DNA from 4 places in the Kitasatospora sp. NPDC059577 genome. Region 1 is predicted to be linked to each of the others. Evidence: riboswitches for the same ligand, from Rfam matches in the RefSeq annotation. Region 1 holds a riboswitch; each other region holds the start of a gene.
What was found. A riboswitch is a leader RNA that binds a small molecule or an ion and turns the genes downstream of it on or off. The one in region 1 is predicted to bind cyclic di-AMP.
Positions count from the first base shown of each region.

Region 2: another riboswitch for cyclic di-AMP. It lies ahead of ACFV0O_RS16530 (M23 family metallopeptidase); the one in region 1 lies ahead of ACFV0O_RS38910 (transglycosylase family protein).
Region 3: another riboswitch for cyclic di-AMP. It lies ahead of ACFV0O_RS12775 (hypothetical protein); the one in region 1 lies ahead of ACFV0O_RS38910 (transglycosylase family protein).
Region 4: another riboswitch for cyclic di-AMP. It lies ahead of ACFV0O_RS33580 (peptidoglycan DD-metalloendopeptidase family protein); the one in region 1 lies ahead of ACFV0O_RS38910 (transglycosylase family protein).

Region 1 covers NZ_JBHWBZ010000089.1:7,474-11,654, forward strand. The annotation lists gene eno (phosphopyruvate hydratase) at 1-674, opposite strand, end outside; gene ACFV0O_RS38910 (transglycosylase family protein) at 947-1,750, opposite strand; cyclic di-AMP (ydaO/yuaA leader) riboswitch at 1,756-1,919, opposite strand; gene ACFV0O_RS38915 (cytochrome P450) at 2,163-3,521, opposite strand; gene ACFV0O_RS38920 (SDR family NAD(P)-dependent oxidoreductase) at 3,788-4,181, shown strand, end outside.
Region 2 covers NZ_JBHWBZ010000017.1:116,957-121,137, forward strand. The annotation lists gene ACFV0O_RS16515 (TetR/AcrR family transcriptional regulator) at 1-463, opposite strand, end outside; gene ACFV0O_RS16520 (alpha/beta fold hydrolase) at 538-1,419, opposite strand; gene ACFV0O_RS16525 (YiaA/YiaB family inner membrane protein) at 1,486-1,776, opposite strand; cyclic di-AMP (ydaO/yuaA leader) riboswitch at 1,973-2,131, shown strand; gene ACFV0O_RS16530 (M23 family metallopeptidase) at 2,144-2,977, shown strand; gene ACFV0O_RS16535 (hypothetical protein) at 3,095-3,970, opposite strand; gene ACFV0O_RS16540 (GNAT family N-acetyltransferase) at 4,013-4,181, shown strand, end outside.
Region 3 covers NZ_JBHWBZ010000011.1:129,696-133,876, reverse strand. The annotation lists gene ACFV0O_RS12780 (hypothetical protein) at 1-599, shown strand, start outside; gene ACFV0O_RS12775 (hypothetical protein) at 684-1,994, opposite strand; cyclic di-AMP (ydaO/yuaA leader) riboswitch at 1,997-2,160, opposite strand; gene ACFV0O_RS12770 (MoaF N-terminal domain-containing protein) at 2,649-2,978, shown strand; gene ACFV0O_RS12765 (alpha/beta hydrolase) at 3,063-4,181, opposite strand, start outside.
Region 4 covers NZ_JBHWBZ010000061.1:24,831-29,011, reverse strand. The annotation lists gene ACFV0O_RS33585 (DUF2470 domain-containing protein) at 1-634, shown strand, start outside; gene ACFV0O_RS33580 (peptidoglycan DD-metalloendopeptidase family protein) at 1,188-2,171, opposite strand; cyclic di-AMP (ydaO/yuaA leader) riboswitch at 2,174-2,356, opposite strand; gene ACFV0O_RS33575 (MFS transporter) at 2,671-4,181, shown strand, end outside.

The DNA.
Region 1 (4,181 bases):
GCCTCGGTGATCAGGTCCAGGGCCTCGCGGTTGCTGTCCAGGTTCGGCGCGAAACCGCCCTCGTCGCCGAGGCCGGTGGACAGGCCGCGCTCCTTCAGCACGCCCTTGAGGGTGTGGTAGACCTCGACGCCCCAGCGGACGGCCTCGGAGAAGGACTCCGCGCCGATCGGGGCGATCATGAACTCCTGGATGTCGACGTTGGAGTCCGCGTGCGAGCCGCCGTTGAGGATGTTCATCATCGGAACCGGCAGGACGTGCGCGTTCGGGCCGCCCAGGTAGCGGAACAGCGGCAGGTCGCTGGCCTCGGAGGCGGCGTGCGCCACGGCCAGCGAGACGCCCAGGATGGCGTTCGCGCCGAGCGAGGACTTGTCCGGGGTGGCGTCCAGGTCCAGCATGGCCTGGTCGATCAGGCGCTGCTCGGTGGCGTCGTAGCCGACCAGCTCCGGGCCGATCTGCTCGATGACGGCCAGGACGGCCTTCTCCACGCCCTTGCCGAAGTAGCGGTTCTTGTCACCGTCGCGCAGCTCCAGCGCCTCGAAGGCGCCGGTGGAGGCACCCGAGGGGACAGCGGCACGACCCGTGCTGCCGTCGTCGAGGCCGACCTCGACCTCGACCGTGGGGTTGCCGCGGGAGTCGAGGATCTCACGGGCTACGACGACATCGATGGACGGCACGAGGCATCTCCTTGCGGAAGCAGGGTCCGGCTGACGGTGGCGCTGTCAGCGGGACGATTGCGGAGTCGTTACGGACCAGAGCCTAACCGCCCGGGCTCCCGGGACCACGTCGGCCTCGGTCCCGTCTCAGCGTGTGGCCCCACTACCCACCGGTAGTTCACCTGCTTGTCCCAGCTTGTCCCACCGGACCGGGCGAATGCGGACGAAGGGGGCCGGCGGCGCCGACCCCCTCTTCGTACCCCGATACCGGGCCGGTGCCGGTGCGGACGGGCTCAGCCGAGGTGCAGGACCTGGCCGGGCATGATCAGGTCCGGGTCGCCGCCGACCGTGCCGCGGTTGCCGTCGTAGAGCGCGTGCCAGCCACCGGACACGCCCTGGGCGGTGGCGATCGACGACAGGGTGTCACCGGAGCGGACGGTGTAGTCGTGGCCGGTCTGCGCGGCCGGGGCCGGCTGGGCGGCGCGCGGGGCCGCGTGCTTGGGGGCGTACTGCTGCGCCGACTGGTCGACGGGCTTCTCGGCCCGGTCGGGCGCGGCGTGCTTCGGGGCCTGCTTCTGCGCGGGCTTCTCGACCGGCTTCTGCGCGGGCGTCTGCACCGGCTTCTCGACCGGCTTCTGGGCCTGGCGCTTGGGCGTCTGCTGCTGCGGGGCGGACTGCGGCTTGGCGTCCGAGGAGGTGTCGACGGACGCCGGGGCGCCGCCCTTGCTCAGACCGGCCTTGACGGAGCAGACCGGCCAGGCGCCCGGGCCCTGCGCGGCGAGCACCTTCTCGGCGACCGAGATCTGCTGCCCCTTGCTGGCCTGGTTGGCCTGCGGCGCGTAGGCGGTGCCGCCGTACGCCTTCCACGTGCTGGAGGTGAACTGCAGGCCGCCGTAGAAGCCGTTGCCGGTGTTGATGCTCCAGTTGCCGCCGCTCTCGCACTGGGCGACGGAGTCCCAGGTGGAGGCGGGGGCGGCGGAGGCGCCGGTGGCGGTGAGGAGCGGCATCGCGAGTCCGACGCCGGCCACACCGGCGACGGCGATGGCCTTCTCGGTCTGAGTGCGACGACGGTGGCGGCCGGATCCAACGAACAGCATGAGGAGGTCCCTCTCCGCACGCCTGCGAGGTGAGCTGTCGGGTTCGGACCGGGAGGTGGCCCGGCCGCCGTGCGCGGACGATTCCGCGCGGGCGGCTTCACCCCAAGCCGTGGGGACGGCAACAAACCTGGTTCCCCCGCCCCTGCCCAGGGTCTGGTCGGTTTCCCGTGGCGCGGCGGGCAGGATTCGGCGTTCCGCGCACGAGGTCCGCAGCTGCGAACTCCAGGGAGACTAGACAGATCCTCAGACCGATCACAAGCTCATATCACCGATATCACACAGAAATTACGGCACGTGTCCGATCGCCTACCAACGGCGCCGCCATGTCTGGTTTGATGGCCGTTCACACCCCGCCGGAAGGACGTCGGGCGACGCCCCGTCAGTGCATCGCCCGCCGTTTCGTCACCTTGTGTCAGTTTGTCGGAGGCGCGTAAGGGGAGTGCGGAGGCGTGTGCGGGGAGCGGCTCTCCGGACTGAATTCGACCGGGAGTTCCCGCAGACCACGCATGATCAGGCCACCGCGCCACCGCAGATTCTCCGGACTTTCCGCGAGTTGCAGATCCGGCAGCCGGGAAAGCAGCGTCGCCAGCGCGGCACGCCCCTCCAGACGGGCCAGCGGAGCGCCGATGCAGTAGTGGATGCCGTGCCCGAACCCCAGGTGGGGATTGTCCTTCCGGGCCAGGTCCAGGGTGTTCTCGTCCGAGAACCGGGCCGGATCGCGGTCCGCGGCGGCCAGCACCACCAGCACCGGATCACCCACCGGGATGTCCACCCCGCCGATGGTCAGCGGCCGCGTCGCGAACCGCCAGGTCGCCAGCTCCACCGGCCCGTCGTAGCGCAGGAGTTCCTCGATCCCCGTCTCCAGCAGCGCGCTCTCCCCGCGCGCCACCGACTCCTGCAGCGACCGGCGCTGCTCCGGGTTGCGCAGCAGCGCGTACGTCCCGTTGCCGATGAGGTTCACGGTCGTCTCGAAGCCCGCGAAGAGGAGGATGAAGGCCATCGCCGCGGCCTCGTTCTCGGTCAGGTGCTCACCGTGGTCGCTCGCCCGGATCAGACCCGAGATCAGGTCGTCACCGAGGTCCGCCCGCTTGCGGTGGATCAGCTCCAGCAGGTACGCCCGCATCCGCTTCACCGCCCGGCCCACGCCGCCGCGTTGACCACCCCCGTGCCGGATCATCATCCCCGCCCAGTCGCGGAAGTCGTCCTGGTCCTCGGCCGGCACGCCCAGCATGTCGCAGATCGCGTAGATGGGGAGCGGGAAGGCGAACTCGTGGATCAGGTCCGCCGAACCGCGCTGCGCGAAGCCGTCGATCAGCCGGTCGGTGAGCTGCTGCACCCGCGGCTCGAACTCGGCCACCCGGCGCGGGGTGAACGCCTTCGACACCAGTCGGCGCAGCCGGGTGTGGTCCGGCGGGTCGATGTTCAGCAGGTGCGTCATCAGGTCCGCCTGCCGCTCCCCCGGGATGCCCACCCGGCCGGTGCGGTGCGCCTGCTCGCTGTGGTGCGCCGGGTTCTTCGACAACCGGCCGTCCGCGAGCGCCTGCCGGGCGTCCGCGTACCTCGTCACCAGCCAGGCCTCGACACCGCTCGGCAGCGTCGTGCGGTGCACCGGGGCGTGCTCGCGCAGCCACGCGTAGGCGGGGTACGGGTCGGCGGCGAACTCCCAGGTGAACAGCTGCGGAGCGGCGGCGTCGGGCCGCGCTCCCGCGGGCCGGGCGGGGTCGTCGGACGGCACTGCGGCGGACCGGGCGGAGTCGGGCTGAGCTGGCATGGGACGACCGTATCCGGTGGGTGCGCGCCACCTTCCGCCGACGGCGCGCGACTCCCCCGACAACGGCGTGCGACGGGCGCGCCAACGCTCCGTGGACGACCCGTGGACGGTCCGTGGACAGCTCTTGGAAAGCTCTTGGCCGGACGGCGGGCGTGAGCCTGGTCACCTGAGGGGTAATCCCTGTTGCGGAGGGTCAGGAACTGCCTACGATCCTCCGCAGTACGCGTGGGCGCCGGTGCGGTGTCGCCCACAGGGAGGAGCAGGCCATGCGGGTCAGCGGGTCAGTCGTCGTCATCGCGGTACTCGACGGCGGGTCGGGCGCCGACCTCGCCCGCCGGTTCGCCGCGGCCGGCGCCGCCGGAATGCTGATCGCCGACCAGCACGTCGGCATCGCCGAGGACCTCGCCGCCGAACTCGACCGGACGGGCTGCCCCGTCGTCGGCGTGTCCGGCGACATCCGCCGCCCCAGCGACGTCGCCGCCCTCGTCGACACCGCCGAGAAGCACCTCGGACCGATCGACCTCTTCGCCGTCGCGGGCCCGGACGGCGAGCGCATCGTCTCCCTCGCCGACCTGCCCGACCACCTCGACCTGGAACGGCTCGCCGAACTCGTCGTCCTCGTCGGCGAGGCCATCGGGGAACTCGTCCCGCCGCAGCGGC
Region 2 (4,181 bases), on a different contig from region 1:
AGGCGAAGCCGTGGGCGAGGGAGCGGACGGTGCGGGCGGCGTGGATCGCCTCGGAGCCGTCGAGGCCGTACTCCCGCAGGACGGCGATGATCACGCCGACGAGCCGGGTGGCGGCCCGGGCCAGGTCGTCGTCGGGCTGCGGGGCCTGGGGGAGGGCGTTGTAGCGGTGCGGGCGCTCGGTGGCGTAGGCGTGGTAGGCGCGCAGGACGGCGGCCACGGCGTCGTCGCCGCTGCGGCCGACCGCGGCGTCCGCGAGGCGGTCGGCGAGTTCCTCGGTGACCCGGACGGCGATCATCCGCCGCAGTTCGGCGAGGCCGCCGCTGACGTGCTTGTACAGGGAGGGGGTGGCGACCCCGGCGCGGGCGGCGACCGCGGCCAGGGTCAGTGCTTCGGTGCCCTGTTCGTCGATGAGGGCGAGGGCGTGGTCGACGACCTGGTCGGGGGTCAGTCCTACGCGGGGCATGGCTTCGGGTTCTCCGTACGGGAGTCGGGCGGGGAATCTGTCGGGCGCCGGCGGGGAACGTCGGGCGCCGGCGGTCAGGCGAGTTCGGCGAGGAAGGGCAGCAGGGCGTCCGCGGTGGCCTGCGGGGCGTCGGCCATCGGGTAGTGCCCGGATCCCTCGATCATCGCCTTCCGCGCGCCGAGTGCCGCGACCTGCCGGTCGGCGACGAGTTCGGGCTTCGGGAAGTCGGGGTCCTTGCTGCCCATGACCACGAGTGCCGGGCACCGCACTGCGGCGGTCCAGCCGGCCGGCGCGGAGTCCCCGCTGACGTAGCCGCGGGTGGCGGTCTTGCGGCCGGGGGTGCGCAGGGCGGCGACCAGCCCGTTCACGTACGCGTCGAAGTCGGCGGGCTTGGCGCCGGGGAAGGCCATCCGGCGCAGGTAGAAGCCCCAGGAGGCGGGCCAGTGGACGATTGCCGCGCCCATCAGGCGCAGGGCGCCGCGCATGAGGGCGCCCGGCTGCGGGTTCTCGACGAAGGCGTCGATCAGGACGATTCCGGCGACCCGCTCCGGCGCGTCCCCGGCGGCCTTGACGACGGTGGCGCCGGTGTAGGAGTTCCCGGCGAGGACGGCGCGTTCGATGCCGAGGTGGTCGAGGAGGGCGAGGACGTCGTCGGCGATGGCGGCCGGGCCGTAGTCGTCCCAGGCGATGGAGGATTCGCCGAAGCCGCGCAGGTCCACGGTGACGACCCGGTGGCCGGCGGCGACGAGCAGGGGGCGGAGGTGCCGGTACGCGGCCCGGCTGTCGAGCATGCCGGGGAGCAGGACGACGGGGGTGCCGTCGCCCTGCCGGGTGTCGTCGAAGGCGATGCGCCCGCCAGGCAGGGCCAGGTACTGGGTGTCGGGGGTGTCGGTGGCGTTCATGGTGGGCCTCCTCGGTCCGCCGTCGCGGGCATCGGCGGTGCTGCCGATAGCCATAAAGCTAAGGCTAATAGCCTTAGCTGTCAAGCGTCCGGGCGCGGGAGGAGGTCGGGCGCTCCCGCCTCAGGCCCCCTCGACCCTGAACGGGTCGTGCTCGCTGAGCAACTTGTCCAGCCGGGCCTGGTCGACCCGGCTGACGATCTCGTTCGACTCGTGCCGGTCCCGGACCACCTTCGCCAGGGTGAACGCGGAGGTGGCGGTGTAGAGGAGGCCGATCCCGAGGAAGGCCCGCGTCCACCCGCCGACCGGCAGGTAGGCGATCCCGACCGCGACGGCGGTGCCCGACAGGGCGAAGGAGAGGATGGCCTGGACGTAGTACGCGGCCGTGGTGCGGTTCTGCATCGGTGCGCTCATGGCGCCAGGATGCGGCCGCCCGGTGTGACCGCACATGAGTAGGGGTACTCAGATGGGGTGCTCGCATGAGGGGTCGTTCGTTGACGTCCGATCATCCGCTCCGCGGTCGTCCCGGACGGATGGCTTGGAATCGGAGCGCCCTAGGATTAACGTTTGATAACGCAGCGCGGTCGTCAACGCCGTACCCAGACGGCACCGTGCGCCGTCGCCTAATCCCGTCGGCCGGCCTCCGGGCAGGTCAGGGAGCCGGGGAACCACGTTCCTTGGGGTGAATCGGCGGGGCCCCGGCCCGGCCGTAGGAGACCTTCCTGCTCCGAACCCGTCAGCTAACCCGGTAGGCGCGAAGGAAGGAAAGGAGCGCGCCTCCGTGGCGTCGACGCACACCCCGGCACACCCGGCCGGCCCCGCAGCCGGTACCCAGCTCCTCGACCACCCCGGCGCGGACGCGCCCGAGGCCTTCGGCCCCGAGGTCGAGACCAACCGGCACCGGATGCCGCGTCAGACCCGCGGCGCCTCCCCGCTGCTCGGCGTCACCGCGGTCGCCGCCACCCTGGGCGCCACCGGCTTCGCCTCGGCCACCCCGGCCGCCGCCCCCGCCGTCGAGGCCCCGGACGAGACCCCGGTCGCCCTCTCCGCCGACCCCGGCCTCGCGCTCGCCGCCCGCATCCAGCAGCAGGCCGACAGCCAGCGCACCGCCGCGGAGGAGGGCGCCCGCGTGCAGGCCGCGCAGGAGGCCGAGGCCAAGGCCGCCGCCAAGGAAGCCGAGGCCAAGGCCGCCGCCAAGGAGGCCGAGGCCAAGCGCGCCGCCGCCCTCACCCTGCCGGTGAAGGACTACCGGCTCTCCGCCCACTACGGCCAGAGCGCCCGCTACTGGGCCAACGTGCACACCGGCCTGGACTTCGCCGCCGACACCGGCACCGCGGTGTACGCGCTCGGCCAGGGCACCATCACCTCGGCCGGCTGGTCCGGCTCCTACGGCTACCGGATCGTCGAGACGCTGCCCGACGGCACCGAGATCTGGTACTGCCACCTCTCCTCGATCATCAAGGGCGCCGGCCAGGTCACCTCGGGCCAGCAGATCGGCAAGGTCGGTGCCACCGGCAACGTCACCGGCCCGCACCTGCACCTGGAGGTCCGCCCCGGCGGCGGCGCCCCGGTCGACCCCGAGCCCTGGCTCCAGCAGCGCGGCCTCACCCCGTAGCGGACCCTCCGCCGGGGCCCCGGAAGCGCGCGGAGCCCCCGGAGCACCCCGGGCAGCCCCCGAAGCAGCGCGGAGCCCCCGGTCGTACGCGACGACCGGGGGCTCCGTCACGACGTCTCACTCCTCCGCGGGCAGCTGCGCCAGGTACGCGTCGATCTCCTCCGGGCCCGGCTCCGGCGCCAGCTCCGGGAACTCCTCCACCAGCAGCCGCGGCAGCCCCGGCACCGTCCACACCCCGAACAGGTCGAGCGCCGCGTCGACCGCCGCTTCCTCGAACTGCCCGAAGTCACCGGTCAGTTCGTCCGGCATCGGTCGGCCGAGCGCGTTCAGCTCGGCCAGGTTGCGGTAGCTGCGCCGCATCAGGCCCTGCTCCAGCAGTCGCCGCGCGCCGTCCGTGGCCATGCCGACCGACAGCACCCGGCCCGGTCCCCAGCCCTGCTCGTCCGGCTCGTCCAGCCAGCCGGCCGGCGCCAGCGCCTCGTACGCGGCCAGCCGTTCCTCCTCGGCGAGCTCCCCGAAACCGGCCAGCCAGTCCCGCACCGCCGCCCCGTCCGCGACGTCGACCCCGTACGCGTGCAGCAGCAGTGTGTACAGCCGGGGCCAGGTCACCAGGTCGGCGCGGCGCAGCAGCCCGGCCGCGACCTCGCCCTGCCACTCGGCCTCCGCGTGCAGCCGCTCCTGGCGCTTGGCGTTGAGCCGCCGGGCCGCCCGCTGGTGGTCGATCAGCAGCCGGACGGCGTCGCCGTACGCGAGCGGGTCCTCCTCGGGCAGGGGTTGGACGTACAGGTGGAGCCGCTCGTACAGCAGGTGCTCCACCGCGTCGGAGGTCAGTTCGGGCCAGCCGTCGTGCATCCTGCTCCCGCCCAGCTCCAGCAGCGCCAGCACCGCGCGCAGCGGCCCCTCGGCCACCGGCGTGCGGCCCTGATCGGCCGCCCAGGCGAGCAGGTCGGCGGCCCTGGTGCGCGGGGCGAGCCGCAGGTCTTCGTCGTTCATAGTCCGAACGGTAGTCGCCGGGGGCCGGTAGGGTCGGCAGCCATGGTCCCCGTACGACTCGTCGGCCCCCGGCTGGCCATCCGCGAGTACCACCACACCGACGGCGACGTGGACGCCCTGCACGCGCTGTTCGGCGACCCGGAGGTCACCCGCCACCTGCCCTTCGAACCCTGCGACCGCGAGTCCTGCGCCGACCAGATCGAGCTCTACC
Region 3 (4,181 bases), on a different contig from region 1:
TCGCGGCGGTGACGGCGGGCTGCGCGGTGGCCGTCCTGGGCTCCGGCCCGTCCTGGGCGCTGCAGCAGCGGCCGGAGCCGCGGCCCGCAGTCGACGTCGCGGCGCCGGGCACGTCCGGGGCGTCCACCCTGCCGGCCCTGGTCCCGGCGCCGGGCGCGCCCGAGGCGTCCACCCTGCCGGCCGTGGTCGCCGCGCCGTCCCACTCCCACCTGGAGGTGGTCCGGCTCGACCCGGATCCGGCGGTGCCCGGCGGCACGACGACGATCCACGCCTTCGTCGCCGACTACGGCCCGGACACCACCGCGTCCCCGTTCACGGTCACCGTCACCCTTCCGGAAGGGGTGACCGCGGAGGGCCCGTACTTCCCCGAGGACTGCCAGGTCGTGGCGCTCGGCCGGCAGGTCAGCTGCGTGTTCGGTCCCGGCCTGAAGGAGGGGCGCAGCGCGACGGCCCTCGTCCCGGTCCGGCTCTCCCCCGCTGTGCCGCTCGGGCTCCTGGAGGGCGGGTCGGTCGCGGTGCGCAGCGCGGACGACCCGTTCGGGAAGAACCACCGGCAGCCGTACGAGATCAAGGTCGTCGAGACGTCCGGCGACGCCTGAGCCGCGGTGTCCCACCGGGCACCGGGCGCCGGCGAGCGGCTGCCGGCCTCCGGCGCCCGGTGGGACGGTCCTACGGGTTACCCGTCAGCGGTAGACGCGGACGTAGTCCGCCGCCATGGTGATCGGGGCGGTGCCCTGCGGCGCGGGGTGGTACTGCCCCGCGCTCAGGGAGAGGTTGAGGATCAGGTACGCCGACCAGTTGGCGCCGACGCCCTTGCCGTCCGAGAAGACCTTGACGCCGTTGACGTACCAGTCCACCGAGTTGGCGCCGTAGTAGGTACCGATGGTGACCCACTGGTCCTTCGCGATCGCGCTCGCGTCGGTGTAGTACGTGCCGTTGCCGGGGTTGACGTGGTTGGTCAGCTCCAGCAGGTTCGGGTTGTCGGGGTGGTACTCGAAGGAGTCGACCTCCCCGTTGCCGTTCTTCCAGGTCCACAGGGCCGGCCAGGCGCCGGTGCCGGCGGGCAGCTTGACCCGGGTCTCGGCGTAGTCGCCGGTCTTGACCTGGAAGCCCTCGCTGGAGCCCTCGGTGGTCAGGAAGCCGGTGTTCCAGGACTGCTTGCCGTTCTCCAGGGCCGGGCCGCCGGGGGTGGCGGTGAAGGTGGCGACCCCGTTGGCGACGCTGACGTTGTTCTTGTTCAGCCAGTCCAGCTTGTTGTCGTCCGGGTTGTGGTTCCCGTACTTGTAGGCGGTGCTCTTGTCGCCGACCCAGCGCTGGCCCCAGGAGATCGAGCCGTTGAACTCGTCGGACCAGGTCAGCGACTTGCCGGCGACCGGGGACGACGGGGCCGGGGACGACGGGGCCGAGGTGGACGGTGCCGGGGCGGTCGGGGTGGCGGTGGCGCTCGGAGTGGGGGTGGCGCTCGGGGAAGGGGCGGCCGTCGGCTTCGGGGTGGCCGTCGGCGCCGGGGTCGGCGCGGTGGTGCCGGTGGCCGAGACCACCAGCTGCTGCGCGGGCAGGTTGTGCCAGGCACCGGCCACGTCCTGCCAGAAGCCGAACTGGCTGTACGTGCCGGCGGGCAGGGTGCGGGCGCCGCTGGTGAAGTTCACGCCGCTCGGGCAGATCTGCACGTTGGAGGCGTTGCCGGGGAAGTCCAGGTTGGTGCCGCCCGCGTCGCGCACGCCCACCCCCACCGTCTTCGCGGTGAAGCAGGCCGAGGAGTGCAGGCTCAGCGAGGCGGTGGAGGCCTTGCCCGCGACCATGGCGGCGGGGGCGAGGCGGTCCTGGGTGACGGTCGGCGCGGTGGCGGCCTGGGCACCGGCGACGGACGGCAGTCCGAGCAGGCCGGCGCCGCTGATCGCGAGCGCCCCGGTGGCGGCGAAGGCGGCGTTGCGACCGCGGCGGGAGGGACGGGCGTGGCGCGGCGCGCTGCGCCGGGCGGCAGGCTGGGGCATGGGCGACCTCTGCGACGCCTGCGAGGTGAGCTGTCGGGTTCGGGCTGCAGTTGCCCGGCCGCCTGTGGCGCGGCTTCACCCCTAGCCTCGACCTGTGTGCGCGAGCGCACGGGCCGGGCGCCGACCTTGGTTCCCCCGCTCCCGTCCGCTGTGGTGCTCGGTGACCCGCCGGCGGGTGGACGGGACTCGGCGTCCCGGCGGCGGGGTCCGCGACGGCGGACGACCGTTGCAGGCTAGGCAGGCCGTACGTGAACGGACAACTCCCCCGGGCCGGTTGTCGCGCAGGTCACAGCGGTGTCGATCAACGACGCTGCGTGGCGGCCGAGTTGATCAATATTCCTGCCCGGCGGGATGATCCGCAGATGACCTGCGGGGCGCCCGGCCCGACGCCGGGGGCGGGGCGGCTCGGACAGGGCGGCTCGGACGGGCCGGTCGGGCGAGCTGGGCGCCGACTCGGGTGTGGCGCCCGGCGCCCGGGTGAGCTCCGAGCCCCGGCCCCCGGACCCCGGACCCCGGGCCCCGGCCGGCGGCGCGTCGGTGATCCCGACCGCGGCAAAGATCTGACCGAGTGCACCCGGTCGGATAAATTGGAGTTCCGAGATGTTCCGCCGTGCACAAGACCGCCTCCACCACGAAACGAGGAGCCGCCCCACCATGACCGCGTCCCCGCCCGCCTTCGCCGGCCGTACCTACGTCTTCCGGGCCGACACCGGCGCGGCCTTCCGCAACACCTACTCGGCCGACGGCACGCGGCTGCGCTGGGAGGGTCTCGGCGAGTCCGCGGGCCAGTGGGAGGACGTGCGGCTGCACGTCGCCGAGGTCGCACCGGAGATCTACTTCGTCAGCTGGACGGAGCAGAGCGGGATCACCGTCAGCCACGTGATGGACCTCAACAAGCTGACGGTGCGGGCCTTCTGGACCTTCGAGGGCGAGGGCGGCCGGGTCGGGCAGTTGCACACCGGGACGCTGGAGCGGGTGGCCTGAGCCGCGCGACGACCGCGCGACGACAGAACCCCCGGGGCCGTGGCTCCGGGGGTTCGGTGGTTCGGCCGTTCGGTAGTCCGGCCGTCAGGCGGTCGGGTTCGGCACCCTGAGGTGCTGGGACAGCCACTCCAGCGAGGACGGCAGCAGCGCGCTCCAGGTCTCGAAGTTGTGGCCGCCGTTCTCGAGCATGCTGTAGGAGACCTTCATCGGGCTCCGCACCGACTCGACGAAGGCCTCGGTCTCCCGCCGGTAGTCGCCGTCGCCCCGCTTGGTGCCGGCCAGCAGCACGGACACGTTCGGCTGCGGCAGGTTCTTCAGCCGCCACATCAGGTTGGCCTCGTCGCGGCGCTGCTTGCTGCCGCCGAACAGGTCACCGGTGGTCGGGTCGTCGGCGGCGTCGTAGTAGGCGGAGAGTGCGACGGCCGTCGGGAAGACGTCCGGGTGGCGCATGGCCAGCTTGAGCGCGCAGTAGCCGCCGGTCGAGTTGCCCATGAAGGCCCAGGCCTGCGGGTCGGAGGAGACCCGGAAGCTGGCCTGGATCGCCGAGGGCACGTCCTTGGTGAAGTACGTGTCGGACTGCGGTCCGTTCGGGACGTCCTCGCACTCGGTGTCCTGCGGCAGAGCGGGCGAGGGGCGCACCAGGACCATGACGGTCGGCTGCATCCGGCCCTCCTGCAGCAGCTTGAGCGCCGCACCCGGGTAGTTGAACCGGGTGATCAGGTTCTCGGCGATCCCGGGGAAGCCGGTGCTGACGATCACGGCGGGGAACTGCTTCTGCGCGTACTCCGGCTGGAAGTACTGCGGGGGCAGGTAGACGTAGCCCTCGGTGGAGAGCCGGCTGACCGCGCCGTCGATCCGGACCTTGCGGATCTCGCCCGACTGGCCGGGCTCGCGGCCCATCGCGCCGCCGCCCTTGACCGAGGCGTGGCCGATCGTCTCCACCAGGAGCCGCCCGGAGGCGTCCGCCTTGTTGTGGATCACCACCGGGCCGGTGTCCCCGGTGCCCAGCAGGTCGTCCCAACTGCTGTAGAAGGCGAAGTAGCTGTTCGCCACCAGCCCGAGCGCCGCGAGGACGGCGAGCTGGGAGGCGAGCAGCGCACCGATCCGGCCCAACACCGCCTGCCAGGTCTTCCCCGCCAGTCTCGGCCAAAGCCAGACCGTTCCCCCCATCACCACTACGGCGATCAATACGGTCAGCGCCAG
Region 4 (4,181 bases), on a different contig from region 1:
CGTCGTCCGCGCCCTGGGCGAACACCACGACCTCGACACTCCGGTCTCCGTCCACGGCTCCCACCTGCGAATGCGCGCCCCGCTGGACGCCCCGCTCACCGTGGCCGCCGCCCACGCCACCGACGGCCTCCCCGTCGTCCTCGACGTCACCGACGTCTCCCCCGTCGCCGTCCGGGACCGCGTCCGCGGCCGGCTCACCCTGGCCGGCCGGCTGCGACTGGCGCACCTCGCCGACGACGGCCTCAGCGTCCACCTGCGCGTGGACGTCGCCCACGCCGTCCTCGCCACCCCGTACGGCACCGGAGCGGTCACCGCCGCCGACCTCTCCCTCGCCGGCCCCGACCCGATGGCCCGCCACGAGGCCGCGATGCTCACCCACTTCGCGGACGACCACGCCGACGCGATCGAGGTCCTCACCCGCCTCCTCGACCCCGTGCTGCTCGCCCGGAACCCGGACGTCCGCCCGCTCGCCCTGGACCGCCACGGCCTGGTGCTGCGCCTGGACCACCCCGACGGCCACCGCGACGTCCGCCTGGTCTTCCCCGAACCGGCCTGCGACACCGAGGACTTCGGCCACCGGATGCACGACCTGCTGGCCGCCGCCCAGTACGGCCTGCCGGCCCACCGCGGCTGACCGACACCCCGTCACCGCTCGCCCGACGAAGCCGGCCCGCTCCCCCTCACCCGACGACCCTCGCCCGACGACGCGGAACCGCCCTCGTCCGACGACCCTCGCCCGACGACCCTCGCCCGACGACGCGGAACCGCCCGAGCCCGGCCGCCGGACCCCCGAACTCCCTACCCGTTCCGGCGCGTTCGGCAGACCCGTCGCCCACCCGCGATCCCCGGCTGACCCACCGCCCGCGCACGAACCGCCGACGCCGCCAGCCCCGACACCGGCCCGCCCCGCATCGAACCGCCCCGCGCCCCTGCCGCCCCGCCTCCCGGAAGGTCACGCACCCGGAACGTCGCGCCCCGGAAACGTCCCGCCCGGAAACGGCAGCGGCCGGCCCGGCTCGCGAGGGAGGTGAATCCCGCGAGCCGGGCCGGCCTGGGCGTGTCCCGCGCCCATGTCCACTGCACGGCGATCATCCGGTCGAGCGGTCACCCGACATGACCATCCCGGAGGACCGATTCGCTCCGCGGCAGTGGTGGTTCCTGAAACCCTGGACCTGATCCCCGGAGGGTCAGAGCGCGACGCCGTGCGCGCGCAGGTAGGTGACCGGGTTGATGTCCGAGCCGTACTCCGAGCCGGTGCGGATCTCGAAGTGCAGGTGCGGGCCGGTCACGTTGCCGGTGGCGCCGGAGAGGCCGATCTGCTGGCCGACGGTGACGGTCTGACCGATCTTCACGCCGATCACCGAGAGGTGCGCGTACTGGGCGTAGTGGCCGTCGGCGAGCTTGATCTCGACCTCGTTGCCGTAGGCGCCGCCGTTGCCGGCCTTGACCACGACGCCGTTGGCGACGGCGCGCAGCGGGGTACCGGTGGAGGCGACGAAGTCCTGGCCGGTGTGGTGGCCGGAGGCCCACATCGAGCCGGCCACACCGTAGGCCTCGCCCAGCACCGGGTTGGCCAGCGGCGCGACGAAGCCGGAGGTGGCGGCGACCGGAGCGGCGGTCACGGCCTTGGCCGGAGCGGCGGTCTGAACCTGGGTCTGCACCGGGGCGGCGGGCTTGGCGGCCTCGGTCGTGACCTTGACCTGGGTCTGCGGCTTCACGGGGGCAACCGGGGCCACCGGGGCGGCCGGCTTGGCCGGGGCGGCGTCCGCGGACGGCGCGGCGGCGTGGCCGGCGAGGGTGAGCTGCTGACCCGGGAAGATCAGGTTCGGGTTGGCGCCGACGACCGAGCGGTTCTGCTCGTACAGCGCGTGCCAGCCACCCTCGACGTTCTTGACGTCGGCAATCTTGGACAGGGTGTCACCACTGACGACGCGGTAGCTCTCGGACGTGGCGGCCGCGGCGGCCGGAGCAGCCGGAGCGGCCTTCTCGGCCGGCTTGGCGGCGGCGACAGGCGCCACGGCGGCGGGCGCGGCCGGGGCAGCGGGGGCGGTGTGGGCCTGGGCGCTCATCGCGGTGACGAGCGGGAGGGCGAAGGAGACACCGGTGACGGCAGTGGCGATGCCGATGCGGGCGGCGCGGGGCAGGACGATACGACGAGCCTGAGCAGGCATGGAAGTTTCCTCTCCGACGCCTGCGAGGTGAGCTGTCGGGTTCGGGCTGGAGTTGCCCGGCCGCATGTGCGGCTTCACCCCGAGCCGGCCCTGGACGCCCGCGCTCCGAAAAGCGCGAACTCCGGTCCGGCGACTTACCTGTGGGTCCCCCGCTCCTGCCGTACAGAGTTCAGATCGAACCACCGGGCAGCGGCAGGACTCGGCGTTCCACCCGGCGGATCCGTCCGGACTGGCCGGGCGGTCGCTGAACTAAAACCCATCCGTTCGGGTGAAGCAATGTCGATCTCTTGAAGCCGCAACGATCCCTCCTGGGTGCGGTGACCCTCCGAATGATCCCCAGCACGGTGCGTACACCATCCATTCACCCCGAGCCACTGATCCGCGACCCTGCGCCGAAGTCGGCCACAGCGCGCAGCCGACCGCTCACACAGCGCCCCCGCCGCCGACACACCACCGGTGAGCCTTGTCACGTACGCCCCACGGGGCGGAGGATCGGGCCGTGGCCACCTCCGAGGCCGGCACCCTGCGCCTGGGCACCGCGCAGGGTCGCTGGGTACTACTGGCGACGGTGCTCGGCTCCAGCATGGCGATGCTCGACGGCACCGTGGTGAACGTCGCCCTGCCCCGGATCGGCGCCGACCTCGGCGCCTCCCTGGCGTCCCTGCAATGGACGCTGAACTCCTATCTGCTCACCCTGGCGGGCCTGATCCTGCTCGGCGGCGCGCTCGGCGACCGGTACGGCAGGCGCCGGGTCTTCCTGATCGGCGTGGTCTGGTTCGCCGTCGCCTCCGCGGCCTGCGCCGTCGCACCGAACATCCAGGTGCTGATCGCCGCCCGCGCCGTCCAGGGCATCGGCGGGGCGCTGCTCACCCCCGGCTCGCTCGCCATGCTCCAGGCGGTCTTCCACCCCGACGACCGCTCGACGGCGGTCGGCCTCTGGTCCGGCCTCGGCGGGGTGTCGGCCGCGGTCGGCCCCTTCCTCGGCGGCTGGCTGGTGGACGGCCCCGGCTGGCGCTGGATCTTCCTGCTGAACCTGCCGCTCGCGGCGGCCGTGATCGCGGTCTCCACCCGGTCCGTGCCGGAGAGCCGGGACGAGAGCGCCTCCGGCCGCTTCGACGCGCTCGGCGCGGTCCTCGCCGCGCTCGCCCTCGGCGCGATCACCTACGCCCTGACCGCCGCCGGCGAGGGCGTGTCCGCCGCGGTCTGGATCAGCGGCGTGCTCGGCGTGGTGCTCGGCGCCGCCTTCGTGGTCGTCGAACGCCGCACGCCCGTGCCGATGCTGCCGCTCGGCCTGTTCTCCTCCCGGCTGTTCACCGCCGTGAACCTGGTCACCCTCTGCGTGTACGCGGCGTTCAGCGGCGTCTTCTTCCTGCTGGTGGTGCAGTTGCAGATCGTCGCCGGGTTCTCCCCGCTGGTCTCCGGCTTCGCGCTGGTGCCGATCACCGTGCTGATGCTGGCGCTGTCGGCGCGCGCCGGGCGCCTGGGGAAGCGGATCGGCCCGCGGATCCCGCTCACCGTCGGCCCGCTGCTGTGCGCCGCCGGCGTGCTGCTGATGCTGCGGATCGGCGCCGACTCCTCCTACTGGACGGACGTGCTGCCCGCCGTCACGGTGATGGGCTGCGGGATGACCCTGCTGGTCGCACCGCTGACGGCCACCGTGCTGGCCGCCGTCGAGGTCCGGCACGCGGGCATCGCGAGCGGGGTCAACAACGCCGCCGCCCGGGCGGCCGGTCTGCTCGCGGTGGCCGCACTACCGGCGCTGGCCGGGCTGAGCGGCGACGCCTACCGGGTGCCGGCCGAGGTCGACGCCGCCTTCCACACCGCGATGCTGATCTGCGCGGGCCTGCTGGTCGGCGGCGGGCTGATCGCCTTCGCCACCGTCCGCGGCAACGTGCTCGACCCCGAGGACCACCCGGTGGCCGAGCCGGACTGCGAGTGGAACTGCGGCACCACCCCGCCGCTCGACCCGGGCCACGTCCGCACGCACGAGGGCCCTGCCACCGGTCCGGC